Regions from separate parts of the Mesorhizobium sp. M0077 genome, predicted to be linked through region 2. Evidence: predicted binding sites of a transcription regulator. Region 2 holds the regulator's gene; each other region holds the start of a gene.
What was found. Region 2 encodes PhoB, which activates phosphate uptake and scavenging genes when phosphate is short. Its sites were predicted from a motif close to TGTCATNNANCTGTCAT; they were not measured.
Positions count from the first base shown of each region.

Region 1: the regulator PhoB is predicted to act here: its motif matches at 7,488-7,504, upstream of NKJ57_RS04845 (PhoX family protein).
Region 3: the regulator PhoB is predicted to act here: its motif matches at 5,568-5,584, upstream of ppk2 (polyphosphate kinase 2).

Region 1 covers NZ_JAMYUL010000002.1:130,418-140,421, reverse strand. The annotation lists gene cckA (cell cycle histidine kinase CckA) at 1-1,506, shown strand, start outside; gene NKJ57_RS04870 (purine-nucleoside phosphorylase) at 1,591-2,301, shown strand; gene NKJ57_RS04865 (ribbon-helix-helix domain-containing protein) at 2,307-2,609, opposite strand; gene NKJ57_RS04860 (VOC family protein) at 2,830-3,225, shown strand; gene NKJ57_RS04855 (gluconate 2-dehydrogenase subunit 3 family protein) at 3,308-3,832, shown strand; gene NKJ57_RS04850 (GMC family oxidoreductase) at 3,883-5,454, shown strand; gene NKJ57_RS04845 (PhoX family protein) at 5,519-7,432, opposite strand; gene NKJ57_RS04840 (hypothetical protein) at 7,550-7,945, opposite strand; gene urtA (urea ABC transporter substrate-binding protein) at 8,258-9,568, shown strand; gene urtB (urea ABC transporter permease subunit UrtB) at 9,681-10,004, shown strand, end outside.
Region 2 covers NZ_JAMYUL010000007.1:75,598-85,601, reverse strand. The annotation lists gene NKJ57_RS15940 (CHASE domain-containing protein) at 1-96, opposite strand, end outside; gene NKJ57_RS15935 (ATP-binding cassette domain-containing protein) at 253-1,050, opposite strand; gene NKJ57_RS15930 (sugar ABC transporter permease) at 1,063-2,379, opposite strand; gene xylF (D-xylose ABC transporter substrate-binding protein) at 2,524-3,564, opposite strand; gene NKJ57_RS15920 (ROK family protein) at 3,830-5,065, shown strand; gene phoB (phosphate regulon transcriptional regulator PhoB) at 5,096-5,785, opposite strand; gene phoU (phosphate signaling complex protein PhoU) at 5,802-6,506, opposite strand; gene pstB (phosphate ABC transporter ATP-binding protein PstB) at 6,547-7,371, opposite strand; gene pstA (phosphate ABC transporter permease PstA) at 7,389-8,705, opposite strand; gene pstC (phosphate ABC transporter permease subunit PstC) at 8,702-10,004, opposite strand, start outside.
Region 3 covers NZ_JAMYUL010000002.1:560,745-570,748, reverse strand. The annotation lists gene NKJ57_RS07115 (hypothetical protein) at 1-74, shown strand, start outside; gene NKJ57_RS07110 (DUF423 domain-containing protein) at 114-488, opposite strand; gene NKJ57_RS07105 (multidrug efflux MFS transporter) at 532-1,797, opposite strand; gene NKJ57_RS07100 (GntR family transcriptional regulator) at 1,948-2,613, shown strand; gene NKJ57_RS07095 (DUF982 domain-containing protein) at 2,723-2,956, shown strand; gene NKJ57_RS07090 (hypothetical protein) at 3,029-3,187, opposite strand; gene NKJ57_RS07085 (glycosyl transferase family 90) at 3,366-4,337, shown strand; gene NKJ57_RS07080 (aldo/keto reductase) at 4,358-5,401, opposite strand; gene ppk2 (polyphosphate kinase 2) at 5,645-6,565, shown strand; gene NKJ57_RS07070 (dihydrofolate reductase family protein) at 6,754-7,398, opposite strand; gene NKJ57_RS07065 (winged helix-turn-helix transcriptional regulator) at 7,509-8,204, opposite strand; gene NKJ57_RS07060 (DUF1330 domain-containing protein) at 8,381-8,707, shown strand; gene hemB (porphobilinogen synthase) at 8,742-9,797, opposite strand; gene NKJ57_RS07050 (pyridoxamine 5'-phosphate oxidase family protein) at 9,794-10,004, opposite strand, start outside.

The DNA.
Region 1 (10,004 bases), on a different contig from region 2:
GCCATTGCCGCCGTCGACAATGGCGGCCGCATCCTGCGCACCAACGCGCCGTTCCTGTCGCTGTTTTCCTCCGTCGTCGACGGCGACGCGGTCGACCGCCGCGTGCGGCTGGACACCGTGATCCACGAGCGCGACCGGCCGGCCTTTGCCGCCGCGTTCGAAAAGGCGCGGCTGAGGCAGGCCGACATCGAGCCGATCGACACGCTGCTGCCCGGCAATGAGGAGCGTCACATCCGCTTCTACGTCAACGCCGTCGCCGACGGCACCGGCGAGGGCGCCGAGGAATCGGCCATCGTCTATGCCGTCGAGACCACCGAGCAGAAGGCGCTCGAGGGCCAGATGGCGCAGAGCCAGAAGATGCAGGCGGTCGGACAGCTCGCCGGCGGCATCGCCCACGACTTCAACAATGTGCTGACCGCCATCATCATGGCGTCGGATCTTTTGCTGACCAATCACCGGCCGTCGGACCCGTCCTTCCCCGACATCATGAACATCAAGCAGAATGCCAACCGGGCGGCCTCGCTGGTGCGGCAGTTGCTCGCCTTCTCGCGCAAGCAGACATTGCGGCCGGAAGTGCTGAACCTGACCGACGTGCTTGCCGATCTCCGGATGCTGCTTGCCCGCCTGGTTGGCAACGAGATCAAGCTGAAGGTCGACCACGGCCGCGATTTGTGGCCGGTCAAGGTCGATATCGGCCAGTTCGAGCAGGTGGTGGTCAACCTGGCCGTCAACGCGCGCGACGCCATGCCGGCCGGCGGCGACCTCACCGTGCGCACCCGCAACGTCACCGCCGAACAATGCAAGAGCTTCTCCTACCGCGAGCTCACGCCTGCCGACTATGTCGTGGTCGAGGTCGAGGATAGCGGCTCGGGCATTGCGCCGGACGTGCTGAAGAAGATTTTTGAGCCGTTCTTCACCACTAAGGAAGTCGGCAAAGGCACCGGCCTTGGGCTGTCGATGGTCTATGGCATCATCAAGCAGACCGGCGGTTTCATCTTCTGCGATTCCGAAGTCGGCAAGGGCTCGACCTTCCGCATCTTCTTGCCGCGCCATATCGTGGAGGCGAAGAAGCCCGGCGACGTCAGCGAGGCGCCGGCTGCGCCGGTGAAAGCCGCCGACAGCGCCAAGGACCTGTCGGGCTCGGCCACTGTGCTCCTCGTCGAGGACGAAGACGCCGTGCGCATGGGCGGCTCGCGGGCGCTGACCTCGCGCGGCTATACCGTCCATGAGGCCTCCTCGGGCGTCGAGGCGCTGGAAGTCTTCGAAGCGCTCGGCGGCAAGGTCGATATCGTCGTGTCCGACGTGGTGATGCCGGAAATGGACGGACCGACGCTGCTCGGCGAACTGCGCAAGCGCCAGCCCGACATTAAGTTCGTCTTCGTGTCCGGCTATGCCGAAGACGCTTTCGCCAGAAACCTGCCGCCGGACGCGCAATTCGGCTTCCTGCCGAAGCCGTTCTCCCTCAAGCAACTGGCCACCGTGGTTAAGGATGTATTGGAGTCCTAGGGCGCCCTAATTCAAAGCTTGCGCAATGACGTGACACTGCCATGATTGCAGGCGAAACGGGCGGCGGGTTTTGGGGAGCATGTCGTGACGCCGCACAACGAGGCTGCCAGGGGCGACTATGCCGCAACGGTGCTGTTGCCGGGCGATCCGCAACGCGCCGAGTGGATGGCAAAGACATTTCTTGAGGCGCCGCGCTGCGTCAACCGCCGCCGGGGCGCACTCGGCTTCACTGGTCTCTATCGCGGCCGTCTCATCAGCATCCAGGCCACCGGCATCGGTGTCCCGTCCTTCCTGGTCTATGCGCATGAACTCCTGGATGTTCACGGCGTAAAAACGCTGATCCGCACAGGCACCTGCGGCGGCCTGACACCCCGCGTGCCGCTGCGCTCCTTGGTGATCTCGCAGTCGGTGCGCGCCGAAAGCGACCAAAGCGGCCAGGTCTTCGGCCTCTACGATGCTGCCGCCGGGCCCGATCCCGGCCTGTTCGCCCACGCTTTGGCCTGCGCCGCCCAGCTCGGCATCGACCACCAGGCCGGGCTGACCATCTGCAGCGATGTCTTCTACCACCCTGAAGGGCGCGACCGCTTTGCCGAAGCGCAGGCGCTTGGCGCTCTCGCTGTCGATATGGAAACCAGCGCACTCTACCGAATCGCGGCGCATTTCGGCGCCCGCGCGCTGTCGCTGCTGACCGTCGTCGACAACATCGTGACCGGCGAACAGACTGCCTATTCCGAACGTCAGGCGCTGTTCACCGATATGGCGCGGCTCGGGCTCGACGTTGCGGCGGAAGGCTAGCTTCCTCAGGCCGCTTCGCGCTTCGGCGTCAGCTCATCCATGTCTGGCCGGTGACCGCGCAGATAGAGCGCGCAGGTGGTACGCAGCATCGACGCGAAGTTGGGAATGGCGCCGTTGATCTCGATCGCTTCGTCATAGAGTTTTGAGATGAACTTCGGCGTCGTCAGGCCCTGGCTGTCGGCAATTTCGTCAAGCAGCGCCCAGAACGTTCCTTCAAGCTGGATACTCGTAGAGTGACCGTCGATGCGGATCGACCGGTTGATCTGTCGATAGCCTTCCGGATCCTGCCCGGCAAAAACCCTGCACATCCTTACCTCCCGATATTGTTGGTTTTGGGCGCAGCGTGTCGCGCTTTCAAGTTGTGGTTGTCCCTGCATGTTCGGCCTTGTGGGCCGAATCGGCAATCGGACTTTCGTCTTTAGGCGCAGGCATAGCAGCGATTGCAAATTTAGCCGTGGTAACCGGCTGCCACCACCTTTCGCGCGTGCCGCCCATAATCGCCTCCAACATGCAGCGGCGGAGACTGATTTGGCGAAGGCAATCCATTCCATGATCCGGGTTCTCCAAGAGGCCAGATCCGTCGATTTCTACAGAAACGCTTTCGGGCTCGACGTCGCCGACAGGCTGGATTTCGAGACATTCACGCTGATTTACCTTGCCAACGCCGAAACGGGGTTCGAGCTCGAACTCACCGTGAACAAGGGCCGCACCGAGCCTTATGGGCTTGGCGACGGTTACGGCCATCTGGCGGTCTCGGTGTCCGATCTCGACAGCGAACACGACCGGATCGGCGCGCTCGGCCTCAACCCCAAGAAGATCGTCGAATTCAACCGCGACGGATCGCTGATCGCCCGCTTTTTCTTCATTGAGGACCCCGACGGCTACAAGATCGAGGTTCTGCAGCGTGGAGGGCGCTTCCAGTAGGGGATTATCGGCCGCATTCAGCCCGCGCGACGCCAGCAACGGCGCTGTTCAAGGGCGCAAACAGCAAGCAGGGAGGAACAAAATGGTCACGATCTATGACGCGAGGCTCTCACGTCGTGAACTTCTCAAACGCGGCGGCATCGGCGCGTTGCTGGTCATTTCCGGCAGCGCCGTCATCAGCCCTGAAAATGCCTGGGGGCTCGAGACATCAGCGCTCAAGCCCGAAACCATGGCGACGCTGATCCAGATGGCGCGCGACATCTATCCGCACGATCAGGTGCCCGACAAATACTACGCCATCGCCGTAAAAAGCCATGACGAGCAGGCCGGCAAGGACGCTGCCTACAAGACGATGATCGAAGACGGCATCGCCGACCTCGACAAGAAGTCGGGCGAGGGCGGCTATCGCGGCCTCGGCTGGGAGGAGCAGCGCGTCGCCGTGCTGCAGCAGATCGAGGCGACGCCGTTCTTCCAGTCCATCCGCGGCGGCCTCGTCGTCAGCCTCTACAACCAGCAGGAGGTGTGGCCGATCTTCGGCTACGAGGGCGAATCCTACTCCAAGGGCGGCTACATCGCGCGCGGTTTCGACGACATAGAGTGGCTCTGAGCCCTCCGTCGTTTTGAAACCCCGCAAACAGGAATTCATGGGAGGAAACCATGGCAGCTTCATTTGATCTCAACAACGACGGCGTGGTCGTGATCATCGGCTCCGGCGCCGGCGGCGGCACGCTCGGCAACGAACTCGCCCAGAAAGGCGTCGATGTCGTCATCCTCGAGGCCGGCGCGCGCCACGAATACGAGGATTTCATCAATGACGAGTGGGGTTCCTTCAGCCAGCTCGCCTGGACGGACAAGCGCACAACCTCAGGCGACTGGCGGGTGTCGAAGGATTTCCCCAATTTGCCGGCCTGGATCGTCAAATCGGTCGGCGGCTCGACCACGCACTGGGCAGGCGCCTCGCTGCGCTTCCAGGAGCATGAGTTCAGGACGCTCTCGACCTACGGCAAGCTGGAAGGCGCCAACCTGCTGGACTGGCCAGTCACATTGGCCGAGATGGAGCCGTACTACGCCAAGGCGGAAGCCAAGATGGGCGTCACCGGCACCAATGGCTGGCCGCGGCTGCCCGGCAACAACAATTTCAAGGTGCTCAAGGCCGGCGCCGACAAGCTCGGCTATAAGGAATGTCATACCGGCAACATGGCAATCAATTCGGTCGAGCGCGACGACCGCAACTCCTGCCAACAGACCGGCTTCTGCTTCCAGGGCTGCAAATGGGGCGCCAAATGGTCGACGCTCTACACGGAGATTCCCAAGGGTGAGGCGACCGGCCATCTCGAGGTCCGGCCAAACGCCATGGCGATCAAGATCAACCATGACGCTACCGGAAAAGTGACCGGCGTCGTCTATGCCGACAAGGACGGCAATCTGCAGGAGCAGAAGGCCCGCATTGTCGCCGTCGCCGGCAACTCGATCGAAAGCCCGCGCCTGCTGCTGAACTCCGAGTCAGCGAAGTTTCCGCAAGGGCTTGCCAATTCGTCGGGGCAGGTCGGCAAGAACTACATGCGCCACACCACCGGTTCGGTCTACGCCATTTTCGACCAACCGGTGCATATGTATCGCGGCACCACCATGGCCGGCATTATCCGCGACGAGGCGCGGCACGATCCCTCACGCGGCTTTGTCGGCGGCTATGAATTCGAGACGCTGTCGCTCGGCTTGCCCTTCATGGCCGCCTTCCTCAATCCCGGCGGCTGGGGCCGTTCATTCACCACCGCGCTCGACCACTATGATCACATGGCTGGCCTGTGGATCGTCGGCGAGGACATGCCGCGCGCGGAAAACCGCGTCACGCTGCACAAGGACGAGAAGGACGCGCACGGCATGCCGATCGCCGACGTGCATTTCGATGATCATCCCAACGACACGGCGATGCGCAATCATGCCTACAAGCAGGCCACAGCGCTTTACGATGCGGTCGGCGCGACGCGCTCCTTCCCGACGCCGCCCTATCCCTCAACCCACAATCTCGGCACAAACCGGATGAGCGAAAAGGCGGAAGACGGCGTCGTCAACAAGCACGGCCAGGCGCACGACATCAAGAACCTGTTCGTGTCGGACGGCAGCCAGTTCACGACCGGTGCGGCTGAAAATCCGACGCTGACGATCGTGTCGCTGGCTATCCGCCAGGCCGAATACATCGCTTCGCAAATGTCGGCCAAGACGATCTGAGCCGTCCTCCCGGATCGCTACGCGGAACGCGCATGGCGCGTTCCGCCTTTTTCCCTGGGACTCACTATGCGCCGACCGGCTGTCCGTCCCTGCGGCGGATGGCGACGACGGAAGGTCGCGGCAACTGGCCGTCTTTGAAATCGGGCCATAGCGTCTGCACCTTGTCGAGCGTCTCGGCATCTTCCGCAGGGTGCTGCACCGACAGGAACAAAGTCGTGCCGTCCGGCGTGAAGCACGGGCCGGTCGCTTCGGCGCCGTGCGGGCAGGTGAACAGCAGCTTCGGCAGGCCGCGCGCCGCACCTTCGGTGTCGACGCCGTAGACGCCGTCCGGCAGGTCGAAAGCATTGGCGCCGTCCGTCGCCACCCACAGCCGCCCCGCCGGGTCGAAGGTGATGTTGTCGGGGCAGACGAACCAGCCATTGTCCGACGTATCCGGATGAAAAGTGGCGCCGACCTTGGCATCTTTCGGGTTGCCGCAGAGCACGAACAGGTCCCAGGCATAGTTTTCGGCCGTGTGGTCGGCGTCCGCGCCGCGGCCGCCAGGCGGGATCAACTCGACAATATGGCCCCAGAGATTTTCCGGCCGCGTGTTGGCCGGATTGACCTTTGACTGGTCGCGCTTCTTGTTCTTGGTCATCACCGCATAGACGCGGCCGGTCACCGGATTGGTCTCGATGTCCTCGGGCCGGTCCATCGGCGTGGCGCCGAGCGCATCTGCCGCAAACCGCGTCTTCAACAGCACCTCGGCCTGGTCGGCAAAACCGTTCTCGGCGGTAAGCTTGCCCTGGCCGTGCACCAGCGGCAGCCACGTCATCGAGCCATCGGCATCGAACCGGGCGACCGACAGCACGCCATCGTCGAGCAGATCGGCGCCGGAGGCCGCATTGGCCTTGTCATAGGCCTTGGCTGAGACGAAGCGGTACATATATTCGAAATAGTCGTCATCACCCATATAGACCACGACGTGGCCGTCCTTGTTGAGGACCACGGTCGAGGCCTCATGCGACATGCGGCCAAGTGCCGTGCGCTTCACCGGCTTGGACTGAGGATCGTAAGGGTCGATCTCGACCACCCAGTCGAAGCGGTTGGCCTCGTTCGGTTCCTTGTCGAGGTTGAAGCGGTCATGGAAGCGGCCGCGGCCATAGATATCGGAGCCGTTGAAGCCGTAACGGTCCAGAAGCTCGGCGGCCGGCGCCTTTTTCGGGTCGCCGCCGAAAATGTCGGACACGCCTTCCTCGCAGGTCAGCACCGTACCCCAGGGGGTGAAACCGCCGCTGCAGTTGTAGCTGGTGCCGAGCACTTTCGTGCCAGTCGCGTCGGCCGAGGTCTTCATCAGCGCATGGCCGGCAACCGGTCCGGAAACGGTCATTTCGGTGTTGGCGGTGATGCGGCGGTTCAGCGGGCTGTCCGCCACGCTTGCCCACTTGCCGTCCTTCAATTGCACCTCGACGATCGAATGGCCCATCGCGGCCATGCCGAGATCGACCTGTTCCCTGGTCATCGTCTTGCCGGCATCGCCCTCGGTCATCCCCGGAAACATCACATTGGGCGAGATGTATTCGTTGTTGACGCAGAGCAGGCCATGATCGGAATTCACCGTGCCCTTGGGCAGCGGCATGAAGGCGATGTAGTCGCAATTGTAGCCGAAGCGCTTTTCCTGTTCCTCCGCCGCGACCTTGTTGCCGTCGAATTCGGCGAGGCCGGCTGTAAGCGGGTCGCCCCAGCGCGCGACGATGGTCGTCTCATAGCCTTCGGCGGCGGCATGGGTCTTGCCGTAGACCCGTTTCAGCTCGGGAAAGCCGAGCGTCGACTGCGCTGTGGCGGCATGCGTTTCGCCGGCAAACAAGGAGCCGACAAAGCTGCCGCCGGCAATCAGCGCGCCGGAGGCGAGGCTGCCTTTCAAAAGAGACCGGCGCGAGACGCGCTCGGCGATGATTTCGCGGATGACGGGGGAGGATGAAGACGGTGCATTGGCCATGGTGTCTGCCTCTCAGGGTGGATGTTACGGCGCACCGTTGCCCTAGTCTGCTTAGGCAACATTCACATGACATAAGAGGAAGGTTTTGCCGCAACTGGGCGCGGCACTACGCATCGCTCAGCCCTTGGTGCAGGTCGAGGCGGTGAAGGCGCCGTCGGGCTGCTTCAGAATGATGTCGAATGACGGGGCGGTCTCGCCGTCCAGTGTTGCCTGTGTCATGGAGACGGAGTTGCCACCGGTGGTATAGCCGCCCAGCGGCCCGAGCCAGGTGATCTCGCCATTGGCGTTCATCTGATAGTTGTAGCCTTGCAGCGCCGTTCCGAACGTCACCGGGCCGGTATAGACATTGCCCTTGATGGTGATGTCGCCGAGGTTGAGGAAGGCGCCGAGCAAATAGACCTCGCAATGATAGGTGCCGTCAGGAAGTTTGCCCTCGCTGAAATCGGCGCGCGCGGCGCCGCTCGTTGCCATCAGCAGCAGGATGCCGGAAATGCGTGAGATGCGAGATGTCATGACGTCTCTCTTTTGAAGGGCGAGCTTGCCCTATTTTTGCGCGGTGCCGCAACATTGTTCGCCCGGAACCCACGGCCGGAGATCAAAAACTAGGCATTTGTCTCAATTGGGCAAAAATTAGGCAAAAGCCGTGTGCGCTGCGCAAATTTGGCTCAATCAATTTTCACTGGCTGCCATTGTTTTGCTCCAGGCTAATATACCAACCGGCTGATAACGCTCGGCTATTCCATTCTTGCGAGCGGCGCCTTTGCGTTTGGCACGGCAGTTGCATTGCATTATCGCGGTGCAATCAAACAGCTGGGAGTCTTCGGTATGAGGGGTAATTTCTCCACAATAACAAAAATGTTTTCGGCCGGCGTGGTCGCCGCCGGCCTGTCGATGTCGTCTCCGGCCAAGGCCGCCGAAGACACGATCAAGGTCGGCATTCTGCATTCGCTATCGGGGACCATGGCGATTTCGGAGACGACGCTGAAAGACGCCATGCTGATGCTCATCGAAGAGCAGAACGCCAAGGGCGGCCTGCTCGGCAAGAAGCTTGAGGCGGTCGTCGTCGATCCGGCATCCAATTGGCCGCTCTTCGCCGAGAAGGCGCGCGAGCTGATCTCCAAGGACAAGGTCGCCGCCGTGTTCGGCTGCTGGACCTCGGTGTCGCGCAAGTCGGTGCTGCCGGTGTTCTCGGAACTGGACAACATCCTGTTCTACCCCGTCCAGTATGAGGGCGAGGAAAGCGAGCGCAACGTGTTCTACACCGGCGCCGCCCCAAACCAGCAGGCGATTCCTGCCGTCGATTATCTCATGAGCGAGGACGGTGGCTCGGTGAAGCGCTGGGTGCTGGAAGGCACCGACTACGTCTATCCCCGCACCACCAACAAAATCCTCGAGGCCTATCTGAAGGCCAAGGGCGTCGCCGCCGAAGACATCATGGTCAACTACACGCCGTTCGGCTTCTCCGACTGGCAGACCGAAGTCTCCGCAATCAAGAAATTCGGCTCGGCCGGCAAGAAGACCGCCGTCGTCTCGACCGTCAATGGCGACGCCAACGTTCCGTTCTACAAGGAACTCGGCAACCAGGGCGTCAAGGCTGAGGACATCCCGGTCATGGCCTTCTCGGTCGGCGAAGAAGAACTGGCCGGTCTCGATACCGCGCCGCTGGTCGGCCATCTCGCTGCCTGGAACTATTTCGAGAGCGTCGACACACCCGAAAACAAGAAGTTCATCGCCGACTGGCACAAGTTCATCAAGAACGACAAGCGCACCACCAACGACCCGATGGAAGCCCACTATATCGGCTTCAACATGTGGGTGAAGGCGGTCGAGAAGGCCGGCACCACCGATCCGGACAAGGTCATCGACGCCATGGTCGGCGTGTCCGTGCCGAACCTGACCGGCGGCTATTCGACCATGATGCCGAACCATCACATCACCAAGCCGGTGCTGATCGGCGAGATCCAGGCCGACGGCCAGTTCGAGACCGTGTCGCAGACGCCCGGCCTCGTGATGGGCGACGAATGGTCCGACTATCTGCCCGATTCCAAGGACCTGATCTCGGATTGGCGCGCGCCTCTGTCCTGCGGCAACTTCAACGTTGCCACCGGCAAATGCGGCGGCAAGGGCACGAACTGATCCCTCCCGGGACTGACCGATCGTGGACGTGTCCACGATCGGTACCGCCAAGCGTCCGGGCGCTTCAGCCCGCCCGGACGCGGAATTTCCCCACAGAAGAGTATCTGAACGGATGATCCTGTTGCGCACTCTCGGCCTCATGCTGGTGTTCCTGGTGGCAAGCCTATTGCCGTCGAACGCAGCCGAAGCCGATCTGCGCGCCATCGTCGCCAAATTCGCCGCGGGCACGGGCTTTGCCGCCACTGAGGCTGTTGTGCGCGAACTTGCCGCCACCGGCGATCCGCTGGTTGAACGGCCGCTTGCAGCCCTCGCCGAAGGCAATCTCTACATTCGTAAAGCCGATTCAGCCGTCTTCGTCGGCAGTGAGGCCGCCGACAGCGTCACGCTGCTCGACCCGCTGAGCGGCGAGAAAGCCGGCGACGCCGCCAAGGCCGAC
Region 2 (10,004 bases):
CGCCGCTTCCTGGGTCGCGAAATAGGCGAAGCCCGCCATCGTCAGGCTGATCAGTGCAACGGCAATGAAGGCAAGGATCGGGAAAAACTTCTTCAACGCAGGCCCATGGACGGTTCGGGACCTTTATGGGCAAGTCGCCGCGGCAAGACAATGGCGCGGCCAAGCCATAATGACAGCTGGCATATCATGCATATTTAGCCGGCTTATCGATCTCGAGCATCAGTGAACATGACAGCTGACGATAGCGTGGTCTCAGGCCGCGATCTTCAGCGCACCCGGACCGGGAATGGCGCCGGGCGGGCACTTTCCCAGGATGATCATGCCGAGCACTTCGTCCTGCGTCACATCGGTGGTGAGCGCGGTGCCGACGACCTGGCCGTTCTTCATTACGCAGACCCGGTCGGCAAGCTCGAACACGTCGTGAATGTCGTGGCTGATCAGGAAAATGCCGATGCCGTCGGCCTTGAGCTGCTTTACCAGTTCGCCGACCTGCGCCGTCTCCTGCGGCCCAAGCGCGGCCGTCGGTTCGTCCATGATCAGGATGCGGGCGTTGAACAGGATGGCGCGTGCGATCGCCACCGACTGGCGCTGGCCGCCCGATAGCTTGATCACGGGCTCCTTGAAGCGCTGGAAGCGCGGATTGAGCCGGCCCATCACCTTGCGCGCCTCGGCCTCCATGGCGACATCGTCGAGTGTCCCCCACGCGGTCATCAGTTCGCGGCCGAGGAAGAGGTTGGCGGCAGCGTCGACATTGTCGGCCAGCGCAAGCGTCTGGTAGATCGTTTCGATGCCGTATTTCTTGGCGTCGCGCGGATTGGAGATCGAGGCCTCCTGGCCGTTGACCAAGATCTGGCCGGCATCGCGCTTGTAGGCGCCCGACAGGATCTTGATCAGCGTCGACTTACCGGCGCCGTTGTGGCCAAGCAGCGCCACCACTTCGCCCGGGAAAAGATCGATGGACGCATCGTCGACGGCGCGAATGCCACCGAACGCGATCGAGATGTTGCGCATGTCGATCAGTGGCGTACCGGTGGGAGCAGTTTTTTCCATAATCGTTCCTCCCTAGACGCGCTTGCGGTAGACGGTGTCGAGCCAGACGGCGATGACCAGGACAGCGCCAACGACAATGCTCTGCAGCGGCGAGTCGATGCCGAGCAGCACCATGCCGGATTGCAGCGACTGCATCAGTAGCGCGCCGAGCATGGCGCCCATCACCGTTCCGGCGCCGCCCGCGAGCGACGTGCCGCCGATGACAGCGGCCGCGATCACCAAAAGCTCGTCCAGTGTGCCCAGCGCATTGGTTGACGCATTGAGACGGGCCGACGAGATCGCCGCGCTGATTGCAGCCAGCACACCCATGATCATGAACACCTTCATGGTCACCCAGCGCGTGTTGATGCCGGCGAGTTCCGCTGCCTCCGGATTGCCCCCGATGGCGAAGACATAGCGGCCGAAACGCGTGCGCTTGGTGATGAACGTCATGATGATGCCGACAATCACCGCCATTAGCACCGGTATGGCGATGCCATGCGCGATGAACAGCCCGCCTTCGGGAACGGTGATGCCGTTCTGCTGTGCGTACTGGCGCACGATGCCGATCGGCCATGGATAGGAATTGGCGATCCACACGGCGCCGAGGATGGCCGCGCAAGTGACCACGCCAAGCAAGGTCTCGGCCCAGACGGGGCGCAGTGGAAAGCTGAAGCGCTTGCGCTGTGAGCGACCGTTGAGCAGCGCGAAGGCGACCGCCGCGCAGGCGACGATGCCGACGATCCAGCTGGCAGCGGCGCCAATCGAGCCGCGTGGTCCGCCGCCCATCAGCTGGAAGGTGGCGTCGAGTGGCGCGACCGTGCGCCCGCTGGTGATGAGCCATGCCATGCCACGCCAGACCAGCAGGCCACCAAGCGTCACGATGAAGGCCGGAACCTGCATATAGGCGATGATGAAGCCCTGGAACGCGCCGATCAGCAGACCAAGCACCACGCCGGCGGCAAGCGCGACGACCCAGAGCCAGGGGTTTCCAAGCTGGAAGCCGATGACGCGAATCAGGAATTCGGCCTGTGCCACGCCCATGATCATGCCGATCACGCCTTCGACGGAGCCCACCGAAAGGTCGATGTTGCGCATGACGATGACCAGTACCATGCCGGTCGCCATGATCGCGACCGAGGACGTCTGCACCGACAGGTTCCAAAGATTGCGCGGCGTCAGGAAAAGCCCACCCGACAGGATATGTATGCCGACCCAGATGACCAGCAGCGCGCCGACCATGCCGAGCATGCGCGTGTCGAGCTCGGTCGCTTTCAGGAACCGGGCGACCGCGCCGAGTTCAGACGCTCGTGCCGTATCGGCCTGCGGATTTGAGGTCGTGTCGGTCATGATGTCCTCCAGCGGCTTGCCGTCTGGCGCGGATGCCGGACCACAGCCTAGAAGTTTGCCGCCGATGGCGGAAACACACAATTCTCGTAGAGAAAACGCCGCGGCTTGACAGCCGCGGCGCCTCATTTATTCAAGTCGTCGAGATCAGTTGCAAGCCGCGACGCTGCCGGCGGCGACGCCTGTGCAGACTTCGTCCTTCTTGATCCAGCCGGCGTCGATGACGACGTTGAGGTTGTCCTTGGTGATCGCGACGGGGGTCAGGAACAGCGACTTGACGGTGTTGCCGCCAGGCGTGGTGAAGTCCTTGGCGCCGGCAATGTCGCCCGTCTTCTTGCCATCGGCAAGCTGCGAGGCGATCTCGGCGGCGTTCTTGCCGAGTTCGCGCGCGTCTTTCCACACCGACACCGTCTGCGTGCCGAGCGCGATGCGGTTCAGGGCGGCATGGTCGCCGTCCTGGCCCGAGACCGGAACCGTTCCGGCAAGGCCCTGCGCCGTCAGCGCGGCGACAACGCCGCCGGCGGTGCCGTCATTGGCCGCAACCACGGCATCGACCTTGTTGTCATTGGCGGTCAGGAACTGTTCCATGTTCTTCTGGGCGTTGGCCGGCAGCCAGCCATCGGTATAGGCCTCGCCGACATTCTTGATCTTGCCCGAGTCGATGGCTTCCTTGAGCACTTCCATCGAGCCCGAGAACAGGAAATCGGCATTCGGATCCGAGCCCGAGCCCTTGATGAAGACATAGTTGCCTTCGGGCTTCGCCTTGAACACTTCGCGGGCCTGCATGCGGCCGACTTCCTTGTTGTCGAAGGTCAGGTAGAAGACGTCCTTGTTCTCGATCAGGCGATCATAGCCGACGACCGGAATGCCTTCGTCCAGCGCCTTCTGCACCGCCGGGCCGATGGCCGAGGCGTCCTGCGCCAAGATGATCAGCGAGTTGGCGCCCTGCGAGATCAGGCTTTCGACGTCGGTCAGCTGCTTGCCGGGATTGGACTGCGCGTCGGCCGAAATGTACTTGTCGCCGGCAGCCTCGATCGCCGTTTTCATCGCCGCCTCGTCGGTCTTCCAGCGCTCTTCCTGGAAGTTCGACCACGACACGCCGATGACCTTGTCCTTCGCCTGCGCGACCGACATCAGCGCCAGCGACATGGCGACACCCGCCAGCATGGCGGCTGCAAATCTGTTCATCATAATCCTCCCTGCGCCGCGTGCGGCGCGACAAAACTGGCCCGAGGGCCGGCACACAGAGGCCCTATTTTTTCGAGCCTCGAAAAAATACTGGTTCAATGATAAGGCGCTGTCAACATCGATTCTGATGGATTCTGATGGCCTTGCCGAATTTTTTCGAGGTCCGCAATAAACAATGACAGGGCTGCCGGCGTCTGCCAATATTTGGCTGGTGCCGTCGAACGCCTTCACTATCATGAGGCGCGAGGAGGCCGGGAGGAAACAAATGTCGGTTGGAATCCGCCACGACGATCTGCGCCGTCGCAACCGTGCCATGGTGATTTCGGCCGTGCGCCGGGCCGGCCAGCCGTCGCGGACCGAGATTGCGGCGACCACCGGCCTCAGCCACTCGACCATATCGGCAATCTCGTCTGATCTGATTCAAGAAGGCGTCCTGATTGAAGGCAAACCTGGCGAGACAGGCGCACTGAAACGCGGCCGGCCGCAGGTCGGCCTTGGCCTCAACCCGGAAGCGGCGGCGGTGATGACCGTCGTGCTGTCGCTCAATTTCCTGTCCGTCACCGTCATCGACTATGCCGGCCACGTCGTCGCCGAGGAACAGCGCCGGCTGGACACGCTGACCAAGCCGCGCGACGAGCTGATTGGCGAATGCGTAGCAATCGTCCGGCGGCGGCTTGAGGATCCCGACCTCGATGTCCAGAGCATCGCCCGCATTGCCATGGGCATCCAGGGCATCACCGATTCGCAGGCGCGCGCCATGCTGTGGTCGCCAATCACGCCACTGACCGACATTGCCTTCGCCGACATGTTGGAAGTGGAATTCGGCATTCCGGCCACCATGGAGAACGACTGCAATATGATGGCGGTGGCGCTGCAATGGCGCCAGCCCGAGCGCTACCGCGACAACTTTATCGCCATCCTCTTGTCGCACGGCATCGGCATGGGACTGGTGCTGAAAGGCGAACTGTTCACCGGCACCCATTCCTCGGGCGGCGAGTTCGGCCACATGATCCACCGTCCGGGCGGCGCGCTCTGCCGCTGCGGGCGGCGCGGCTGCGTCGAGGCCTATGCCGGAAACTACGCCATCTGGCGCAGCGCCAAAATGATGGGCGAGGATGCCGAGCCGGTCGATATCGGCGACGCTGATATGCGCGCACTCGCCGCGCGCGCCCGCGAAACCGATGGCCCGGAGCGCGAAGCCTATCGCAGGGCCGGTGAGGCGCTCGGCTTCGGCCTCGGCAGCCTGTTTGCTCTGATCGATCCGGCACCCGTCGCCATGGTCGGCGTCAGCGCCGCCGCCTTCGACCTGATCGAACCGGCATTGCGCGAAGCGATCGCCCAGACCGCCGGCGGCCAGCACTCGAAATCGATCTCCTTCGACACCGAGCCCAACGAGCTGCCGCTGATCCGCGAAGGCTGCGCCATGCGCGCGCTCGGCTTCGTCGACCAGGAGATTTTCGCGCCGGGCATTCAGGCGAAATCCGGCAAGCATGTCGCCTGAATGGCCGGCAACGGCGCGACGCGCAGCATCCTAGTCTTCCCTAATAGCGTAGCCGGCGCCGCGAATGGTACGGATGACATCCGGCATGCGGCCGTTGTTGACGGCCTTGCGCAGCCGCCCGACATGCACGTCGACGGTTCGCTCGTCTATATAGATCGTCTCGCCCCAGACATTGTCGAGCAGTTGGCTGCGCGAGAACACGCGGCCGGGATGGCGCATCATGAATTCGAGCAGCCGGAACTCGGTCGGTCCGAGCCTGATCTCGCTCTTCTTGCGGTAGACCCGGTGCGATTCTCGATCGAGCACGATGTCGCCGACCTTGAGCACGCTCGACAGCACTTCCGGCTTGGCGCGGCGCAGCAGCGCTTTCACGCGCGCCATGAACTCCGGCGTCGAGAATGGCTTGACCAGATAGTCGTCGGCACCGGTGGACAGGCCGCGCACGCGGTCGCTTTCCTCACCGCGCGCGGTCAGCATGATGATCGGCAGCCGCTCGGTTTCGGGCCGCACTCTAAGCCGCCGGCAGAGCTCGATGCCGGAAACAGCCGGCACCATCCAGTCGAGCACCAGGAGATCGGGCACGTTTTCCTGCAGGCGGATCTCGGCCTCGTCGCCGCGTGTCACCACCTCGACCTGATAGCCTTCGGATTCGAGGTTGTAGCGGAGGAGCACGCCTAGTGGCTCCTCGTCCTCCACGACCATGATGCGTGGCGCGATCATAGGCAGTTCACCCTCATCAGGCCGGCGTGGCCATCGCCGTCTCGTCCTGCTTCGGACGATTGGCGGGCAATTGCTGGCCGGTCAGCACATAATACGCATTTTCGGCGATGTTGGTGACATGATCGCCGATGCGCTCAAGATTCTTGGCGCAGAACAAGAGATGCGTGCAGGCGGTGATGTTGCGAGGGTCTTCCATCATGTAGGTCAAGAGCTCACGAAACACGGACGTGTATTTGACGTCGATGCGCTCGTCGTCATTCCTGAGTTTTGCAAGAGCTGCCGCATCGGTGGCGGCATATTCCTCGACGACGCCTTGCACCTGGATCAGCACCAGTTGCGCCATGGCATCGATGGAGTGCGAGAGGTCGCGCGGCGTGACGCTCAAGCCCACGGTGCCGACGCGTTTGGCGATGTTCTTGGCGAGATCGCCGATGCGCTCGAGGTCGCCGGCCATGCGGATCGAGCCGACCACGGCGCGCAGATCGTTGGCCATCGGCTGGCGCTTGGCGATCAGCGTGATGGCGCGGTCGTCCAGTTCGCGCTGGCGCGCATCCATGATGGCGTCGTCGGAAACGACACGCTGTGCCAGCGCATTGTCCGAATTGAGCAGCGCCCTGGTCGAGCCGCTGACCATCGAGCCTGCCAGATCGCCCATGTCGCGGATCAGCTTGCTGATCTGCCCGAGCTCTTCATCGAAGGAGGCGACGGTATGCTCACCCATGATCTTGGTCCTCGTGCCTGAAATTCACCCGCCGGAAGGTTCAGCCGAAGCGGCCGGTAATGTAATCTTGGGTGCGCTTGTCGTCGGGGTTGGTGAACATCTTGTCGGTTGCGCCCTCCTCGACGAGATAGCCGAGATGGAACATCGCCGTGCGCTGCGACACGCGCGCCGCCTGCTGCATCGAATGGGTGACGATGACGATCGTGTAGTTCTGGCGCAGTTCGTCGATCAGCTCCTCGACACGGGCGGTGGCGATCGGATCAAGCGCCGAGCAGGGCTCATCCATCAGGATCACTTCCGGCGACACGGCGATGGCGCGCGCGATGCACAGGCGCTGCTGCTGGCCGCCGGACAGGCCGGTGCCGGGCTCCTGCAGGCGGTCCTTGACCTCGTTCCAGATCGCCGCCTTCTTCAGGCTCTGCTCGACGATCTGGTCCATGTCGGACTTGCGCTTGGCCAGCCCATGGATGCGCGGGCCGTAGGCGACGTTCTCGTAGATCGACTTCGGGAACGGATTGGGTTTCTGGAACACCATGCCGACGCGTGCGCGCAGTTCGACGACATCGATGTTCTTGTCGTAGATGTCGTCTTCATCGAGCGTGATCTTGCCGGTCACCCGCGCCGAATCGATGGTGTCGTTCATGCGGTTGAGGCAGCGCAGGAAGGTCGACTTGCCGCAGCCGGACGGGCCGATCAGCGCCGTCACCTGGTTCTGGCGGACGTCGAGATTGACGTCGAACAACGCCTGCTTCTCGCCGTAGAAGACGCCGACCTTGTCGCCGCGCATCTTGATGACTTCGTTCGACTTGGCGTTCATTTTGTCGCCCACTGCATTCTCAAGGGACTGTTCGGTCATGATGTTCATACCAAATTGCCTTTTTTCTACCAGCGCCGCTCAAAGCGGCGCCGGAGCACGATCGCGGTGATGTTCATGGCCATGAGGAAGACGAGCAGGATGATGATGGCGCCGGACATGCGCTCGACAAAAGCGCGCTCAGCCTCGTTTGCCCACATATAGATCTGAACCGGCAGCGCGGTCGCCGGATCGAAAGGCGTCGTCGGATAATCGGCGACGAAAGCGACCATGCCGATCAAGAGCAGCGGTGCTGTCTCGCCGAGCGCACGCGCCAGGCCGATGATGGTGCCGGTAAGGATTCCTGGGGCGGCAAGCGGCAGGATGTGATGGAACACCATCTGCATCTTGGAGGCGCCGAGACCTAGGGCCGCCGAGCGGATCGACGGCGGCACTGCGGCGAGGGCGGCGCGCGTGGCGATGATTATGGTCGGCAATGTCATCAAGGTCAGCACCAGGCCGCCGACGAAGGAAGCCGAGCGCGGCATGCCGAGGAAGTTGATGAACACGGCAAGGCCAAGCAGACCGAAGACGATCGACGGCACCGCCGCGAGATTGTTGATGTTGACTTCGATCAGGTCCGTAAAGCGGTTCTTCTTGGCGAACTCCTCCAGATAGATGGAGGCGGCGACGCCGATCGGCAGCGCCAGCAACAGCACGATCACCATCATGTAGAACGAGCCGATGATCGCTACGCCCATGCCCGACGTTTCGGGCCGGCTGGAGGCGCCATAGGTGAACAGGCCGGTGTTGAAATGCTCGGCCATCACACCGTCGGCTTTAAGCTTGTTCATCCAGTCGATCTGCTGGTTGGACACCTTGCGGCGCGCTTCATCGACGCCGAGGTCGATCTGGCCCTTGAAGGCCGAGTCGAGGTTCGCGGCAGCCAGGATGTCGACGTCACGCGTCCTGCCGATCACCGACGGATCGGCGGAGACGATGTCGCGCAGCTGGACGCGGGCGCCTTCCGACAGGAAGCCCTTGAGCTTCAGCATCATCGGCTTGTTGGCCGGATCGATGCCGAGCTTGGCCACCAGCGCGTTTTCGGCGAGCTTGGGATAGTTCGCCTTGATCAGCACGGTAGGGTCGGTGGCGCGCTTGCCGGAGGGATCGATCACCTTCTCGTCGAAGGTGACCGGCAGCGTCACCGTCGTCTGCCAGAAGGCGGTGTAGCCTTTCGAGACGATGGTGATCAACATGATGGCCAGGAACGCCAGGCCCACCGAGATCGCAATCACGCCATAGATGCGGAACCGGCGTTCGGCGGCATAGCGCGCCTTCAGCCCGATGTCGCGGCGCGGACGCGCGACGGCACCCGCCATCGTGTCCAGGGGGATGTCGGTCATTCGTACTGCTCCCGGTACTTGCGCACGATGTAGAGGGCGACGATGTTCATCACCAGCGTCAGCGCGAACAGCGTCAGGCCGAGCGCGAAGGCGACCAGCGTCTGCGGCGAGTTGAACTCGAGATCGCCGGTCAGCTGGTTGACAATCTTGACGGTGATGGTCGTCATCGCCTCGAACGGATTGGCCGTCAGATTGGCGGCGACGCCCGCCGCCAGCACGACGATCATCGTCTCGCCGATGGCGCGCGACGCCGTCAACAGGATGGCGCCGACGATGCCGGGCAGTGCCGCCGGCAGGATCACCCGCTTGATCGTCTCGGAGCGCGTGGCGCCGAGGCCGAGCGAGCCGTCACGCATTGCGCGCGGCACCGCGGTGATGATGTCGTCGGACAAAGAGGACACGACCGGGATCAGCATGACGCCCATCACCAGACCGGCGGTGAAGATGCTCTGGCCCTGGATGAAGGGCGAGCCGCCGGTGAGTGCCGCCGACAGGTCGCGCAAGAACGGTCCGAGCGTGACAACGGCGAAGATGCCGTAGACGATGGTCGGAATGCCGGCCAGCAGTTCCAACGCCGGCTTGACCACCGAGCGCACACCGCGCGAGGCATATTCGGACATGTAGACCGCCGACATCAGCCCGACCGGCACTGCCACCAGAAGGGCGACGGCGGCGATGTAGAGCGTGCCGGCAAGAAGCGGGATCAGGCCGAACTGACCCTGGCTGCCGCCGGAACCGGCGGCGGCGAAACGCGGATCCCACACCGTGCCGAAGAAGAAGCTCATCGGCGACACGCTCTCGAAGAAGGTGATGGTCTGGAACAGCATCGACAGCACGATGCCGACCGTGGTCAGGATGGCGATGGTCGAGGCCGCAAGCAGCCCCCACAGCATCAGCTTCTCGACGTTGTTGCGCGCCCTGGCGCGCGGCGCGATCTGCCTCAGCGCATAGAAGGCGCCGGCGACCGACAGCGCGAAGGTCAGCACGGCGCTGAACAGGCCGAGCCGGTCCTGGACCTGGTTCGCCTCGACCGCGATCGGGATCATATAGTCCTGGGTGTCGCTGGCCAGTGCCACGCCCTTGGCGGCGAGCAGCGGCTGCAATTCGGCGAAAGTAGCGGGAAGTGCGGTATCGCCATCGAGCCGGCGCAGGCCCTTGGCCAGGCTCTTCACCAGGCTGGCGTCGAGCGCTTCGCTGGCCACCTTTGTGTCGGCGGTGCGCTCGGGCAAAGCGGCATGGATATGCCGGTCGAGATAGAAGGAAGAGCCGATATCCCAGACGGCGAGCAAAAGGACGGCA
Region 3 (10,004 bases), on a different contig from region 2:
AGCCGGAAAGGCGGCGGCCGACCAAGTCTGCCAAGCGCAACCGCGACCTGCTGCCGGAAAACCGGCAGGATTAAGCCTCGTGTGATATCTGATGGGGCAGGGTTTTTGCCTCGTCAGGACCGTTGCCGCACGAGCGCCGAGGCCGCGATCACCAGCCAGCCCGCGATGAGCAAGGTGCCGCCGATCGGCGCCGACATCGGGAACAGCCGCGATCCCACGAAATCCCGTGCCAGCAGATCGCCGCAGAACAGAACAAGCCCGACGAGCAGCACCAGGCTGCCGATCCGCAAGATCCGGTTTGCGCCGGCGAGGCCGACGGCCAAAAACACCGGCGCATGCATGAGCAGGAAGGATGCGGCCGTGCCGACGAACGCGCCGCCGAGATGCGCTGAAGCCGCCGACAGCGCCACGCCCGCCGCGCCGGCAATGCCGCCGGCGAAAACGAGGATGCGCGCGCTGTTTGCTGGTGCTGACTCGGCGATGCTCATTTCTCGGGCTCCGTGATTGACGATAGGCGGCGCGACCTGTCTGTCAGGATTTTTCCGATATCGCCAGCATGTCGCGCGTGCGGCGCGCCTGGGCCAGCCAATTATACGCGGCACCGCCCGCCATCAGCAACGACGTGCCGAGAAACACCGCGCGCATGCCGAAATGGCCGCCGACGAAGCCGCCCAGCAGCGGCCCCGCAACCTGGCCGACATATTGCGCCGAGATTGCCAGGCCCAGCACATTGCCGCCGACCCCATCGGGAACATTGTGGCGGATGACGCTGGTGATGCAGGGCAACAGCCCGCCCAGCACCAGACCCATAAGGAACCGCAGCCCGACCAACTGCCAGCTCTCGGTGACGAAGGCCTGCGGTATCAACAGCAGAGCCGAGACGGCCAGCGATGCGACGATGACGTTCCAGTGGCCGATGCGGTCGGCGAGTTTGCCCAACCGTGACGCCGACAGGATGGCGCCGAGTGCGGCCGCCGACATGACGACACCTGAGACCAGGGTCACCCGGCTTGCGTCCGCGACCAGTTGCTGGACGTAGACGGTGATGATCGGCTCGATCGACATGTTGGCGAAGGTGAACAGCATGCCGGTCGCCAGCATGGCCACGACAGGGCGTTTGTCGAGGATCTGCGCCCAACTTCCCTTTGGTTTCTCCTCGCGTTTTGCCTGTACTGGCGGGCGAGGCATCTCCTTTATCAGGAACGTCGTCGCCAGCGCCGCCAGGAAAATGACGCCGCCCGCGATGAGGAAGGTGGCGCGAATACCGATCAATGGCGGCAGCGCGCCGCCAAGCAACGGGCCGACCAGGGAGCCTGCGGTGATGCCGGCCGACAGCACGCCAAGCGCCCAGCCGGAGCGCTCCTTCGGCGTCTGCATGGCGACAAGGATCGTCGAGCCTGAGGAATAACCGCCGGCAAAGCCGATCAACAGGCGCAAAAGCACCAATTGCCAGACGGTCTGCACCATGCCGGTCAGCGACATGCAGATCGCCATGCCGAAACTGGCGCGCACCAGCATCACCTTGCGGCCATAACGGTCACCCAGCCGTCCCCACAGTGGCGCGACAAGGGCGGCGGCAAGGAAGGTGGCGCCGAAAGCGATGCCGGACCATTGCACGATCGCCGCGTGGCCCACGGCGCCCAGCTGTTCGACATAGAGCGGCAGGAACGGCAGCAGCAACGTCATCGCCACAAGCGTGCTGAACGATCCGGCAAAGCACACGAACAGGTTGCGCCGCCAATGAATGTTGTAGGTGGAAGGCACTTCGGCGGCCCGCGCTGCACTGTCCTGCGGCATGTCCTGTCCTGTCCGCTTGCTGCGGATACCAATTTGGGATACCAACTTGGTACCCTCATGGACGCAAAGCCCGGCTGCTGTCAATCAGGCGCTCTCAATGTGATCGGCAAGACCAACGGGCAAGGCCGATCGCCAGCAATGGAAGCAACTATGTCGCAGATGCACATCGTCGAAAAAGCGCTTCGCGAGATGATCCTTGGCCTCGAGGTCGGTCCTGGCGAGCGGCTGACGGAGCGCTGGATCGAGAGCCGCTTCGGCGCCTCGCGCACGCCGGTCAGGGCAGCCCTGCTGCGGCTGGAGACGGAAGGGCTGATCTGCCGCGACGGGCGCGGTTGGACCGTGTCGCCGATCAACCTTGCCGAACTGGAACAGATCGCGGTGTACCGCGAAGCCGTCGAGGTCGCGGCGGTCAGGCTGACTTCGGCGCTGGCCGACAGGAGCGCAGCCGATGTCATCGAGGCGATGCTGGGCTCCTGCGACACTGCCACGCCGCGCGAGGAATGGCACCGCGTCGGCATGGATTTCCATATCGAACTGGCGCGGCTCTCCGGCAACGAGTTCCTGTTTCGGGCCGTGCGCGATGCCATGACGCGGCTGTCGCGGGCGCGCTGGCTGGAGGTGCGCGACGAGGCGGCCCTTGGCCGCGCCTGGAGCGAGCATCACGCCATTCTGGCAGCGGTGCGGGCCGGCGATGCCGATGCGGCGGCGGCGCGACTTTCCGCCCATATAGCCGGCAGCCGCGACCGCCTGGTGACGTCGTTGCACAGTGACCGGCGCGGCCTGCGCGCCAGGGGTTTTGCCGTCGTCGCCGCTTGATACTGGTCACGAAAACGAAAGAACGCCGTCGCGATCCGCTTTCGGCCTCGCTTCGCGGACGCCGATGGCGTAAGAGGCGGCCATGGAAAACAACCGATTTGAAACACCCGTGACCGTTAAGTCGGGCACGGAGGGAAGCACTCAGCTCTTGCGTACAGTGCGCGAGGCTTCCGATTACCTGCTCAACAGCTGGCCCGGCAAGCGCAGCCCCAAGCACCGCGAAGCGCTGCAGGCCTGCCATGACGCGCTGGCCGGCGACAAGCCGGCGATGATAGCAAGACGCGCCTTCATCGCCGCCGCGCGCGAGGTCAACGTCTTCGTCAGCGACAAGGCCCCGGCCTGATCACATCGGCCTGATCAGACCGGCATTTTGCCAGGATCCGGCCCGTTTCGTGGGCCGGTGATCCTGTCTTGCCTATTTCTCTGTCTCGGTGTCGGTTTTCGAACTTGCCTCGTTCTCAGGCTCGGCGCGCTCCTTGGCCGCGACCTTGGCGGCGAGCTTCTCCGCCTTCTTGGCGGCCTTCTGCCGGTCGCGCTCTTTGCGTTCCTGACCGTAATTCGGTGGTCGAGCCATATCGTTTCCTTTCGCTGTGCCTGATCCTGCCTAGAAGCATTGGCCGGCAAACACAACAGCGCCGCGAGGGCAGATGCCAGCGGTTCTGGACTTGCGTGATGGCGAACACAATGGTTTAGAAAAGGCTGCGGGACAGTTGCTGGAGCCGCCGCCGACCGATTTCGAATCAAAACGACCGATGGCCACGCTTCAAAGAAACGCACAGAAGCTGATCTACTATGCGCGCAACGCCATGCGCGACATCGCGCCGCCGGTTCTTTTCCGGCGCCGGCTCGGCCGGCTGCTCGATCAGGCCAGGCTTTCCGACGCATCGGTCCGCCAGCGGCTCAATTACTACAACACGCTGCGGGAGCCTTTTAGCCCCAGCCCCGAGGCCGTGCCGGTCAGCCGGCTGCCGTCGGACCGCAGCATGTACTATTACGATCTGAAGGAGTTCACCCGTTATTTCGACCCAGATCTGCGCATCGACCTGGAATTCGGCGACGTCATCGAAGTGCCGAAGATGCCGTCGATCGTCAAGGACCGGCCGATAGCGGACGACAACGGCAACGGCGTCCTGTTCAAGCTGAACAAGTTCCGTCATTTCTACATGCCGGCCGACGATGTCGCCTTCGCCGACAAGCATCCGCTCGTCGTTTGGCGCGGCGAACTCAACAATCCGATCCGCACCTTGTTGCTGGATGCAGCCCGCAATCTGCCGTTCTGCGATGTCGGCACGCCGAGGGCGACAGCACCTGCGGAATACCGCAAGCCCTATCTCAGCATCGATCAGCAGCGCCGCTACCGCTACATCATCTCGCTCGAAGGCAATGATGTCGCGACCAATCTGAAATGGATCATGAGCTCGAACTCGCTCTGCCTGATGCCGCCGCCGACCTATGAGACCTGGTTCGCGGAAGGGCAGCTCGAGCCCGATGTCCATTATGTGCCGCTGGCGCCCGACTTCAGCGATCTGGCCGAGCGCGTGCACCATCTCGAGAAACATCCGGCCGAGGCCCAGCGCATCGTTGCGGCGGCCAACGCCTATTGCCGCAAATTCGCCGACGAGCGGGCCGAGCAGGCGATCTGCCTGCTCGTGCTCTACAAATATTTCGTGCTCAGCGGCCAGATCGAGCCCGATCCGCAGGTCTGGCGGTTTATCGCGGGCTAGCGGCTTCCGGCGCCCTTAAGTCAGATGACGCTGCGGTCCATAACCAGATCGGCCGGGCCGAAGCGGTCCTTCGCCGTAAACTGCTGGTGCCAGTAGGGATAGAGCACCGGAGGCCGGCTGACGGCATCGAGACGCTGGCGTTCATCAAAGGACAGCGTCAGGCTCGCCGCGGCGAGATTGTCTTTCAACTGGGCTTCGTTGCGCGCCCCGATCACCAGCGAGCTGACGGCCGGCCGGCCAAGCAGCCAGGCCAGCGCCACCTGGGCCGCCGAAACGCCGCGTGCCGCACCGATATCGACCAGCACGTCGACAATCCGCCACAGCCGATCCTCGTCGCGGATCGGGGGTTCCGACCAGCCGCCGATCTGGCGCGCCGTCGGACTGTCGCGGCGGTATTTTCCCGACAGCAGGCCGCCGGCGAGCGGGCTCCACACCAAAACGCCAAGGCCCTGGTCGACCGAGATCGGCAAGAGCTCATACTCGGCCTCGCGTGCTTCCAGCGTGTAGTGGATCTGCTGGGTGACGAAGCGCGGCTGGTGCTGGCTGTCGCCGATGCCGAGCGCCTTCATGACCTGCCAGCCGGAATAGTTGGAGCAGCCGACATAGCGGATCTTGCCCTGGGCAACCAGCGTGTCGAGCGCGGCGATGGTTTCCTCGAGCGGCGTCGCGCCGTCCCATTCGTGCAGGAAATAGATGTCGATGACATCGGTCCTGAGGCGCTTCAGGCTCTTCTCGCATTCGCGGATCAGATGATGGCGCGACAGGCCTTCGTCATTGGGGCCCTTGCCGATCCGCATGCGCGCCTTGGAGGCGATCAGCACGTCGTTCTTGCGCTTGCCGCCGAGCGCCTCGCCGATGATCTCTTCCGACAATCCGTTCGAATAGACATTGGCGGTGTCGATGAGATTGATGCCGGCATCGATGCAAGTGTCGATGATGCGCGAGGCCTCCGCGAGATCGGAATTGCCGACGGCAGCGAACGGCCCGCTGCCGCCGAAGGTCATGGTTCCCAAGGTCAGCGCCGAAACTTTCAAGCCGGAACGGCCAAGCGTGCGGTATTCCATGTCAGATCCTCGTAGTTTTGGTGGGGAGGTGGTTTTAGCAGGAAAGGGCGGGGAAGCCCGAACGGGTCCGCCATTTGTAGGACAATTTGAGCGGCTTGTCGCCATCCCAGGGCGATGGATCGGCAATGCTCGCTGGTTTGCAGTGATGACCGGCTGGCCGGCGGCTTGCAATAAAACCGTCATTGCCGGCCTATATCAAGTCGGCTCAGGGTTTCATGTCAGCCGGCAAGCGGAGCAGTGGAAATGAATGAGCTAAAGCAGAATTCTGCGGCCAGGGATTGGCTGGAAGCCGAACTCGCCGACACGCTCGATGAGGACTATGAGCTGGAAATCTCGGAGCCGGCGCTGTCGCTGGAGATCGCCAAGATCTACAAGAACGCGCATCCGCCGTCGATCGATCGCATGCAGTATTTCCGCGACCTGATCGGCTTGCAGTCGGAACTGATCAAGCTGCAGTCCTGGGTTGCCTACCACAAGAAGAAGCTGGTGGTGGTTTTCGAGGGCCGTGATTCCGCCGGCAAGGGCGGCGTCATCAAGCGCATCACCCAGCGCCTCAACCCGCGCATCTGCCGCGTCGTGGCGCTGCCGGCGCCGACCGAGCGCGAAAAGTCACAATGGTATTTCCAGCGCTACGTGCCGCATCTGCCGGCCGGCGGCGAGATCGTGCTGTTCGACCGCTCCTGGTACAACCGCTCCGGCGTCGAGCGGGTGATGGGCTTTGCCGAACCCGATCAGGTCGAAGAGTTCTTCCGCGATGTGCCGGAGTTCGAACGCATGCTGGTCCGCTCCGGCGTCACGCTGGTCAAATACTGGTTCTCGATCACCGACGAGGAACAGCAGATGCGCTTCATGATGCGCATCCACGATCCGATGAAGCAGTGGAAGCTGTCGCCGATGGACCTGCAGTCGCGCGTGCGCTGGGAGCAGTACACCAAGGCCAAGGAAGAGACGTTTGCCCGCACCAACATCCCAGAGGCACCGTGGTACATCGTCGAAGGCAACGACAAGAAGCGGGCGCGGCTGAACTGCATCGACCATCTCCTCAAACAGCTGCCCTATGAGGACGTGCCGCACGAAGAAATCACGCTGCCCGAGCGGGTGTTCAACCCGGAGTACGAGCGCCAGGTCCTGCCGCGCGAGCTTTACGTGCCGGAGAAGTATTGAGCACTTTTCCTTCTCCCCGTTTCACGGGGAGAAGGTGCCTGAAGGCGGATGAGGGGCAGCGCCGGCATCGACGAATTCACAGCCGTCGGACGCTGCTAACCTCCAAAAGCAGCGCTGCCCCTCATTGCCTGCCGGGCATTTCTCCCCGCAAAACGGGGAGAAAGAAGCCTGCGCCTGTTACTTCGCCACTATACCCGCTTGATCGTCACATGCGTGGCGAGCGCCGTGGCCACCTGCTCGGTGCACTGGTAACCCAGCTTCAGCATATCCAGCCCGGCAAACAGGCTCTCGCCCCTCCCGAGCAACACTGGCGACACAGCCAGATGCAACTCGTCGATGAGCTTCTCCTTGAGATATTGCCGGATAGTGGAAACGCCGCCGCCGACGCGGACATCCTTGCCGCCGGCCGCAGCCTTTGCTTGTTCGAGCGCGGCGTGGATGCCGCCGGTAACGAAGCGGAAAATGGTGCCGCCTTCCATCACAATGGGGTCGCGCTTGTGATGGGTCAGCACGAAGGTCGGCACGTGATAGGGCGGGTTGTTGCCCCACCAGCCCTTCCAGTTCTCATCCGGCCATTCGCCGCGGATCGGGCCGAACATGTTGCGGCCGAGGATCCAGGCGCCGACATTGTCGAAGCTGCGGACGGTGAACCGGTCGTCCACATCGGTGCTGCCGCCATCCTTGCCGACCATCTCGTGGAAGGTGCGGGTGCCGGTCATCCATTTGTGCAGATCTTCGCCACCAACGCCGAGCGGATTTTGCAGGTCCTGGTCAGGACCGGCGCCGAAACCGTCGAGCGACAAGGTGAAGGCATTGACGCGCAGTTTGGACATGGAAGACTCCCTTTGGTGACCAGTTGTGATTTGCAATCAGTATTCAAACTGATTGCATTTTGCAACTAGTATTTTTAGAGGCAAGCCGATCTGTGGAATGCGCAGGGACCTCAAGCCGCCACGCGCTTCGGCATCACCGCAAACGGGCTGAGCCCAAGCCAGATCTGCATCTTGCCGGCGACGTCGAGATCGCCGGTCAGGCTGATCTTGTCGCGTTCCTTGTGAACTGTCGTCAGCCCCATCCAGATCGAGGTCATGGTGCACAGATCGGTCGAGACGTAGAGATCGACGTCGAAGCCCGGATCGTACCAGCAAAGATCGACCTCGCCCTGCTTCTCGACGATCAGCCACCACGATCGTTTTGACGCCGGCAGGTCATGGTACAGGAATTGTATCACGGTGCGCCCGTCCGGCAGCGGACTGGGGTTCAGATTGCGCCGCATGTCCCACATCAGCAGCGACGGATCGAGGTTTTTGAGCGACAGCCTGGCCTCGACCCATTTCTGGCCCCAAAACCCCATCGCCTCGACAACCGGGCGCAAATCCCGGCCCGCCTCGGTCAGCCGGTATTCGAACACGCCCTTCTCGGTCGCGATCTCGGTCCGCTCGACGATGCCGCCGGCCTCGAGGTCCTTGAGCCGTTGCGACAGAAGGGTTGGCGACATTTTCGGCACGCCGCGGCGCAAATCGTTGAAGCGGGTCGATCCCGCCACCAGTTCGCGCAGCAGCACCATGGTCCAGCGTGTGCAGAGCAGCTCGGCGGCCATGGAGAGCGGGCAGAATTGCTTGTAACCGGCTTGTGTCATGTGGTGAGCTCCAAAAGATGTTGCCGGACCTTATTCAGAAAACCTGAGTTCAGCCAGTACAGAAGCTGTACTGGCACCCCCGGTACAGTTCTGTGACTGGAGCGGTCCGGCGCCGCCATGCGAGGCAGCGGTCACGTCACCGGGCAGTCCGGTGCCGATCCATGAGGAGTTGGACAATGACCGCTTACGTGATCGCAGACATCAAGGTGAAGGACGACAAATGGGTGCCGGCCTATGCCGCTTCGGTGCATGACCTCGTCCACAAGCATGGCGGCAAGTATCTCGCCCGCAGCGGCAATGTGAAGACGCTGGAGGGCAAGCCGCTCGACACCAGCCTGATCGCCATCATGGCGTTTCCGTCGGCAAAGGCAGCCGAAGCCTTCACCAACGATCCGCAATACGCTCCGTTTGTGGCGGAGCGCCGGAAGGGCAGCGACAGCCGCTTCCAACTGATCGACGATACCGATCTCGCCGGAACGATTCCTTATTTGCCAAAGGCGTGAGGAAAAGCCGGAACCCGGAGCATCCAGGTTCCGGCTAACCCTTCAGCAGCTGCGCCACTTCCGGCGCGAAGTAAGTCAGGATGCCGTCGCAGCCGGCGCGCTTGAAGGCGAGCAGGCTCTCCAGCATTGCCTTTTCGCCGTCGATCCAGCCATTGGCGGCCGCCGCCTTGATCATCGAATATTCGCCTGACACCTGGTAGGCGAAGGTCGGCATCTGGAACTCGTCCTTCAGCCGGCGGATGATGTCGAGATAGGGCAGGCCGGGCTTGACCATCAGCATGTCGGCGCCCTCGGCGATATCCTGCTCGGCCTCGCGCACCGCTTCGTCGGAATTGGCGTGGTCGAGATAGTAGGTCTTCTTGTCGCCCTTGAGCAGGCCGGCGGTGCCGACCGCCTCGCGGTAGGGGCCGTAGAAGGCGGAGGCGAATTTCGTCGCATAGGACATGATCGCCACATCCGAAAAACCGTTGGCGTCGAGTGCGTCGCGGATGGCGCCGATGCGGCCGTCCATCATGTCGGACGGCGCGATGATGTCGGCGCCGGCCGCTGCCTGGATGACGGCCGCGGCGGTCACCTGTTCCACTGTCTCGTCATTGACGATGATGCCGTCGCGCAAGATGCCGTCATGGCCGTGCGAGGTGAACGGATCGAGCGCGGCATCGGTGATGATGCCGATCTCCGGCACCGCGTCCTTGATGGCGCGGGTTGCGCGGTTGATGATGTTTTCCGGGTCGAGGATGTGCGATCCCGTCAGGTCGCGCAGGCTGAGTTCAACATTGGGGAAGGTGGCGATCGCCGGAATGCCGAGCTTAGCGGCCCGCTCGGCCTCCTTGACGGCGAGGTCCAGCGACAGGCGGAATACGCCGGGCATGGCGGCGATCGGCTCGCGCGTGTTCTTGCCGTCGATCACGAAGATCGGCCAGATCAGATCGTTCACCGTAAGCCGGTTTTCCTGCACCAGGCGGCGCGACCAGTCGGCCTTGCGCATGCGCCGCAAGCGGCGGCTGCCGGTGATCTCGTCGACGCTGCGCGCACCGCCGGGCTTTGCCGGCGCGAATTTGTTGCTCGTCGCGGGGGTGAATTTGTTCATCGCAAAAACTCCGGGTCGAGGCGGCTTTTACCACGAGGCCTTGCCGCTGACCAATGCGACACGATTGTGCCAGTCGATAACGCGCTGCTTACGGCTTCGGCGGCCACGCCCAGCTCGGGGCCGGTTTTGAAGAACGACACATTGTTGGTGAAGATGCTCTTCGGGGCAAGCCGGATCAGGCGCCCGTCCGGATGGCCGATGTCGGCG